DNA from 3 places in the Lentzea flaviverrucosa genome. Region 2 is predicted to be linked to each of the others. Evidence: riboswitches for the same ligand, from Rfam matches in the RefSeq annotation. Region 2 holds a riboswitch; each other region holds the start of a gene.
The links. Region 2 has a riboswitch for glycine ahead of gcvH (glycine cleavage system protein GcvH). Riboswitches for the same ligand answer to the same signal wherever they lie in the genome.

Region 1: linked by a shared signal. The riboswitch ahead of gcvT (glycine cleavage system aminomethyltransferase GcvT) and the one ahead of gcvH (glycine cleavage system protein GcvH) in region 2 are both predicted to bind glycine.
Region 3: linked by a shared signal. The riboswitch ahead of gcvP (aminomethyl-transferring glycine dehydrogenase) and the one ahead of gcvH (glycine cleavage system protein GcvH) in region 2 are both predicted to bind glycine.

What each region holds. Positions count from the first base shown of each region.
Region 1 covers NZ_QQAU01000006.1:220,412-222,669, forward strand. The annotation lists gene gcvT (glycine cleavage system aminomethyltransferase GcvT) at 1-1,086, opposite strand, end outside; glycine riboswitch at 1,186-1,276, opposite strand; glycine riboswitch at 1,278-1,368, opposite strand; gene DFR72_RS20810 (DUF3817 domain-containing protein) at 1,414-1,716, opposite strand; gene DFR72_RS20815 (hypothetical protein) at 1,731-2,084, opposite strand; gene DFR72_RS20820 (hypothetical protein) at 2,206-2,258, opposite strand, start outside.
Region 2 covers NZ_QQAU01000002.1:538,389-540,646, forward strand. The annotation lists gene DFR72_RS08565 (L-serine ammonia-lyase) at 1-718, opposite strand, end outside; gene gcvH (glycine cleavage system protein GcvH) at 747-1,130, opposite strand; glycine riboswitch at 1,194-1,286, opposite strand; gene ald (alanine dehydrogenase) at 1,512-2,258, shown strand, end outside.
Region 3 covers NZ_QQAU01000019.1:32,746-35,003, forward strand. The annotation lists gene DFR72_RS40275 (Clp protease N-terminal domain-containing protein) at 1-814, shown strand, start outside; glycine riboswitch at 871-966, shown strand; gene gcvP (aminomethyl-transferring glycine dehydrogenase) at 1,123-2,258, shown strand, end outside.

The DNA.
Region 1 (2,258 bases), on a different contig from region 2:
GCGCTTGTAGAACGGAAGTGCGACGACCTCGACCGGCTGCTTCTTGCCGCGGACGTCCACCAGCAGTGAGGTGCCGGGCTCGGCACTGGCCTTCGACACGTAGGCCATGGCGACGGAGTAGCCGAGGGTCGGGGACAGCGCGCCCGACGTCACCTCGCCCACGACCTCGTCGCCGTCGAGCACCGCGTAACCGTGGCGCGGGGCGCGGCGCTCAGGGGTCTTCAGTCCGACCAGGACCGAGTCCACCCCGGACTCGGCGACCTTGGTCAGCGCGTCGCGACCCACGAAGTCGCCGGGCTTGTCGAGCTTCACGACGCGGCCCAGGTTCGCGTTGTAGGGCGTCAGCGACGTCGTGAGTTCGTTGCCGTACAGGGGCATCCCGGCTTCGAGACGCAACGTGTCGCGGCAGCCGAGACCGCACGGCTTGAGCTCGTGCGCCTCGCCGGCCCCCAGCAACGCCGCCCAGACGGCGGGTGCGTCGGCGGGCGCGACGAAGAGCTCGAAGCCCTCCTCGCCGGTGTACCCGGTGCGGGCGAGCAGCGCCTCGACACCGGCCACGGTGGACGGGTACGAGGCGTAGTACTTGACCGTCGACAGGTCGGTGTCGGTCAGGCCGGAGAGGATCTCGACCGACTTCGGGCCCTGGATCGCGATCAGCGCGTAGTCGGTCGACTTGTCCGTCACGACGGTGTCGAACCCGGCTGCGCGCTCGACCAGGGCCTCGGCGACGACGAGGGCGTTCGAGGCGTTCGCGACGACCATGAACTCCTGGTCTCCCAGGCGGTACACGATCAGGTCGTCGATCACGCCGCCGTCGGCCTGCGTGATCATCGTGTAGCGCGCCTTGCCGACGGCCAGTGCCGAGATGTGGCCGACCAGCGCGTAGTCGAGGGCCTCACCGGCCTGCGGTCCGGTCAGGACGATCTCACCCATGTGCGTGAGGTCGAACAGGCCCGCGGTAGTGCGCACCGCGTGGTGCTCCGCGAGTTCGGACGAGTAGCGCAGCGGCATCCGCCAGCCCGCGAAGTCGGTGAACATCGCGCCGAGCTGCTCGTGCTCGGCGTTCAGAGGCGTGAGGCGGGACATCAGAACGCTCCTCCAGGGTGCGCCGAAGAGCCGGACGCGGCCGGCTGAGGCATCAGAAGAATGACACGGTCCATCGGAGACTCCTCACTAGAGCGAGCCTCCCCCTCTGTCATGAGCCTGAGAGCTTCACCGCGCGGAGCGCGGCTTGCACCGTGGGCGAGGCTGCTGATGAGCCTGCTTTTCAGAGTTGCCTTCGTCGGGCGGTACCTGTACCTGAGAGATTCCGGGGAGGAGTTGCTCCTACGGTGTCCCCACTCAAGGGGACTCTCCCGCGCGACATCGACGGCCGTGTTCAGTTGTCAGCCCCAGACGCTAGCAGGCCAAACGTCACAGCGGGACGCCCTGCGCAGTCTTCTCGACCACCTTGCGCTCCGCCCAGAAGGACAGGAACGGGATCGTGCCGGCGACCAGCACCAGCGCGGTGCCCTTGATCGACCAGCGCAGCTTCAGCGCCAGGTCGACGGAAATCACCAGGTAGATGGCGTAGAGGAAGCCGTGGATCGGGCCGACGACCTTCATCGCGCCGTCCATGTCCGCGGCGTACTTGAGCACCATGGCCACGACCAGGAGCAGCAGGAAGACTCCGACCACGTAAGCCATGACCCTGAACCGGGTCAACGCACCCTTCATCTGCCCGCCTTCGCTCAACGACCGTCCCGCGCGTTGAGGTCCGCGAGCATGCGGTTGTAGGCCGCGAGCTCCGCGTCTTCTTCATCGTCGAAGTGCTCGACAGGCGCGGGTTTGACGGCGTCAACGGTAGCTACCGGCTTGGGGGCGGGCGCAACCGGCTCGGCTGCGAGATCCGCGTCACGGTTCTGGCGCACCAAACGGCGGAAACGCCACACCATGAAGAGGGGGAAGAGGCCGAAGAGCGGCCACTGGAGCACGTACCCGAGGTTCTGGAACGTGCCGCTGGCGGACTCGAAGCGCTGCCACTGCCAGTACGCGAGCCCGCAACAGACGATCAGCGCCGCCAGACAGGCGAACGCGATCAACACTCGTTGGGGGGTAAGGAGGCCGCGCACGACCTCCACACTACTTGGGTGAGGCCTCCTGACAGGAGGCCGCCCTTCGAGGTGTGTGGTTACGGGGCTCCCGCCTCCGAGAGCCCGTTTCCCACTACGCCACGCCGTCCCGGCGCTGCCTCTGCAGACGTGCGACGCACCAGGCTG
Region 2 (2,258 bases):
GGCGGCGGACCTTCAGGCCGCCGGGCAGAATGCCTTGCTCGGTGCAGCCGCGTTCGACGCACTCCTGCATGACGTGCCAGATGTGCAGAAGTCCTTCGCGGATCTCGGTTTCCGTGCGCCACGACAGCTCGTTGGCCATCATGATCTCGCTGATCGACAGGCCGGTCTCGCGGCAGCGCGCGAGGAGCTGGTCGCCGGTCAGGAACGGGTGCGGCAACGGCGTGGAGTCCGGTTTGATCCGGTCGGTGCCGCTGGCGTTCTCGTCGACGACGAACCCGCCGCCGATCGAGTAGTAGACGGCCCGCTCGACCGGCTCGCCGTCCGCGTACGCCTCGAAGCTCATCCCGTTGGGGTGCAACGGGAGTGACTTGCGACGGTGCATGACGAGGTCGCGGTCGTGCACGAAGTCGATCTCGTGCGTGCCGCCGAGCTTCAGCCGGCGGCTGGAGATGATCTCCTCGACGCGTTCGGCCGCGGCGGTGGGGTCGACTTCTTCGGGGAGGTTGCCTTCCAGGCCGAGGAAGACGGCCTTGGGGCTGCCGTGGCCGTGGCCGGTCGCGCCGAGCGAGCCGAACAGCTCGACGTGCACGCGGTCCACTTCGGACGCACGCGCGCCGAGCTTCTCGACGAACATCGCGGCCGCGCGCATCGGTCCGACCGTGTGGGAGCTGGACGGTCCGATGCCGACGGAGAACAGGTCGAAAACGCTGATCGCCACTGATCAGTCCTTCGTGGTGGTGGGGCGGTCAGTCAGACTTGGTGAGCTCGGCGTACTTCGCCGCCGTGAGCAGGTTCTCCGCCGAGTCCACGCGGACCCTGAACAACCAGCCGGCACCGTACGGGTCGCTGTTCACGACGGCCGGGTCGTCCACGACGGCGCTGTTGACCTCGATCACCTCACCGGTGACGGGCGAGAACAGGTCGCTCACGGACTTGGTGGACTCCAGCTCGCCGCAGACCTCGTTGGTGACGACCTTGGCACCGACCTCGGGCAGCTGGATGTACACGATGTCGCCGAGCGCGTCGGCCGCGTACTCGGTGATTCCGCAGGTCAGCGGGTCCTGGGTGCCCGGCGTCCAGTCGACCCACTCGTGCTCGACGGTGTAGAGCAGGTTCTCGGGGAACTCCACGGCGCGACTCCTCTGGCTGTGACGGGTCAGGAAACTTGCGCCCCCTCCGCCGTGCAGAGTTGCCTACCCCGGGTGGTCTTGCTGCCTGAGAGTGTGCGGGAGCTTGCCCCTTCGGCGCCTCGACCAGTTCGTCGAGGTCTCTCCCACGCGGGTTCTGGCGCTGGCGCGCCGCGGCCGGTGTTCAGTTGTCCGGGGCGAACGCTATGTGCGGCCCCCGCCGAGTGTCAACGCGGGACGGTCGAGCGGAACGCGAACGGAGCTCAGGTCGCTTTGTCCTGGATGAACAACCAGCGGGGTGGCAGATAGTGCGACCAGCACAGTGACATGACCTTGTGACTGGCCCACATTATGAGATGTCGGCCACCGAACGGAGGAGTCATCGTGCGGATCGCAGTTCCTCGCGAGATCAAGAACCACGAGTACCGCGTCGCTCTCACGCCTGCCGGTGCGCACGAACTGACCAGCCGCGGGCACGACGTCTACGTCGAGCAGGGCGCCGGTCTCGGTTCCGCGATCACCGACGAGGAGTACCTCGCCGCGGGCGCCAAGATCCTCCCGACCGCCGATGACGTGTGGGCGGAGGGTGACCTGGTTCTCAAGGTCAAGGAGCCGATCGCCGAGGAGTACCCCCGTCTCCGCGCCGGCCAGACCCTCTTCACGTACCTGCACCTCGCCGCCGACAAGCCGCTGACCGAGGCGCTGCTGGCGTCCGGCACCACGGCCATCGCCTACGAGACCGTGCAACTGCCGAACCGCTCGCTGCCGCTGCTCGCCCCGATGTCCGAGGTCGCGGGCAGGCTTGCCCCGCAGGTCGGCGCGTTCTCGCTGATGAAGCCCTCCGGTGGCCGCGGCGTGCTGCCCGGCGGCGTCCCCGGCGTCGCCCCGGCCCGCGTGGTCGTCATCGGCGGCGGTGTCGCCGGCGTCAACGCCGCCACCATCGCCGTCGGCATGGGCGCGGACGTGCAGATCCTCGACACCAACGTCGACCGCCTGCGCCAGATCGACGCCCAGTTCCAGGGCCGTCTGCGCACGCTCGCCTCGAACTCGTTCGCCATCGAGCAGGCCGTCCGCGAGGCCGACCTGGTCGTCGGCGCCGTGCTCGTCCCCGGTGCCGCGGCCCCGAAGCTC
Region 3 (2,258 bases), on a different contig from region 2:
GGCCCAGGCGATGGCGCGGGGGCCGGAGCACTGGGCCGACGACGACGGTGGCGTCGTTCCCGAGGCTCATCCGGACGTCACGGCGTTGATGAACACCGCGTGCGACAAGAGTCTCATCGGGACCGTGCTGCCCGTCAGCCGTGCGCTGGAGGAGTGTCTGCTCGGGGCGGTCGCTCTGGCCGGCGACGGCGTGCTGACCACGACCCACCTCTCGCTCGCGTTGCTGGAGCAGGGTTCCGGGCGTGCCGCCGACCTGTTCGTGCTGCGCGGAGTCGACGTCGAGGCGACGGCCGCCGCTGTGCGGACCGATGCCGCTCGACGCCACGCGGAGGTCGAGGAAGCGCCCGCCGTGCGGTTGCTGCGCAAGGCGGGAGCGCTGGAGGGGGACTCCGGCGGCGGGTACGTGCGCTGGCTGCTGCGCTGGGTCGCGCGCGGCCAGGGACTGGGCGGGCCGGTGCTGACCGTCGTGCGCAACGAGGCCGGACGGCTGGCCGTGGCCGCGCGGCGAGAGGTGTCGTCCCGCGATCTGGTGGAGGCGGTGGTGTCGGTCGACCGCCAGTTGGAGGTGGCGGGCAGGAAGCTGAAGCCGGAGTTCGAGTCGGGCGGGGCGGCGGCGTTGCGCGAGGCGGGGATCGACCTGGCCGCGTTGCCCGTCAGCGGTGGCAGGGTGGAGCGTGCGATGGAACGGGCGAAGCTCGTCGCCGCTCGCCGCGGTGACGCCGTCGTGGGCACCAGGCACCTTCTCGTGGCGCTGCGCGACGACCCCGCCGACCCGGTCGCCGGGACGCTCGCCGGTCTTCCCACTGAGATGTAGGTCGCGTCCCTAGGGACTACGTGAGCTGCCTGCGGGTATTCTTCTCGGGTAGTCGCTGAACTCAGGCGGGAGAGCCCGGGCTTCGAGCCCGGCGCCGAAGGAGCAAGTCCCTCCCCGGGAACCTCTCAGGCATCCAGGACCGCCAGAGCGAGACGCCTCTGGAAAGTGGAGTCCCCCGCAAGGGGAATCCCGCCGACGGTGAAAGCCCATCCTCGTGGTGGGTGAACCTCTCAGGCGCCCTTCGGGGTACGGACAGAGCGGGGAGGGCACAGGACACGTGTGCCCGCAGCCACCCCCGGAGGCGTTTGATGACGCAGGACCGCATTCCGCTCGCCGCTCTCGAGCACGGCACCCCGTTCGCCGACCGGCACGTGGGTCCGCGCCCCGCCGAGCTCGCGCGCATCCTCGACGTCATCGGCGTCGGGTCGCTCGAGGAGCTGGCCCAGCACGCGGTGCCTTCGTCCATCCACGAGCGCGACCTCGTGCTGGACCTGCCCGCCCCGGCCACCGAGACCGAGGCGCTGGCCGAGCTGCGTGAGCTCGCGTCGCAGAACCGCCCGATGACGCAGATGATCGGCCTCGGCTACTACGACACCGTGACGCCGGGCGTGATCCTGCGCAACGTGCTCGAGTCGCCCGCCTGGTACACCGCGTACACGCCGTACCAGCCCGAGATCTCGCAGGGCCGCCTCGAAGCGCTGCTGAACTTCCAGACCATGGTCGGCGACCTGACGGGCCTGCCGGTCGCGAACGCGTCCATGCTGGACGAGTCGACCGCCGCCGCCGAGGCGATGACGCTGGTGCGCCGCGCCGGCAAGTCCAAGTCGAACAAGTTCGTCATCGACGCGGACACGCTGCCGCAGACGCTGGCCGTCATCGAGACGCGCGCCGAGCCGCTCGGCATCGAGATCGTCGTCGCGGACCTGTCCCAGGGCATCGAGGGCCTCGGCCTCGGTGGCGACTTCTTCGGCGTGCTGCTGTCGTACCCCGGTGCGTCCGGTGTGGTGCGCGACCAGGCCGCGTTGATCGAGGAGATCCACGCCGCCGGCGCCCAGGCCGTCGTCGTCGCCGACCTGCTGTCGCTGACGCTGCTGCGCGCGCCGGGTGAGATCGGCGCGGACGTCGTCATCGGCACCACGCAGCGCTTCGGCGTGCCGATCGGCTTCGGTGGCCCGCACGCCGGTTACATGGCCGTCCGGTCCGGTCTGGAGCGCCAGTTGCCCGGCCGTCTCGTCGGTGTCTCCGTCGACGCCGACGGCTCGCTGGCCTACCGCCTCGCGCTGCAGACGCGCGAGCAGCACATCCGCCGCGAGAAGGCCACGTCGAACATCTGCACCGCGCAGGTGCTGCTGGCCGTGATCGCGTCCATGTACGCCGTCTACCACGGTCCCGAGGGCCTGCGTTCGATCGCGACCCGCGTGCACCGCCTGGCCACCGTGCTCGC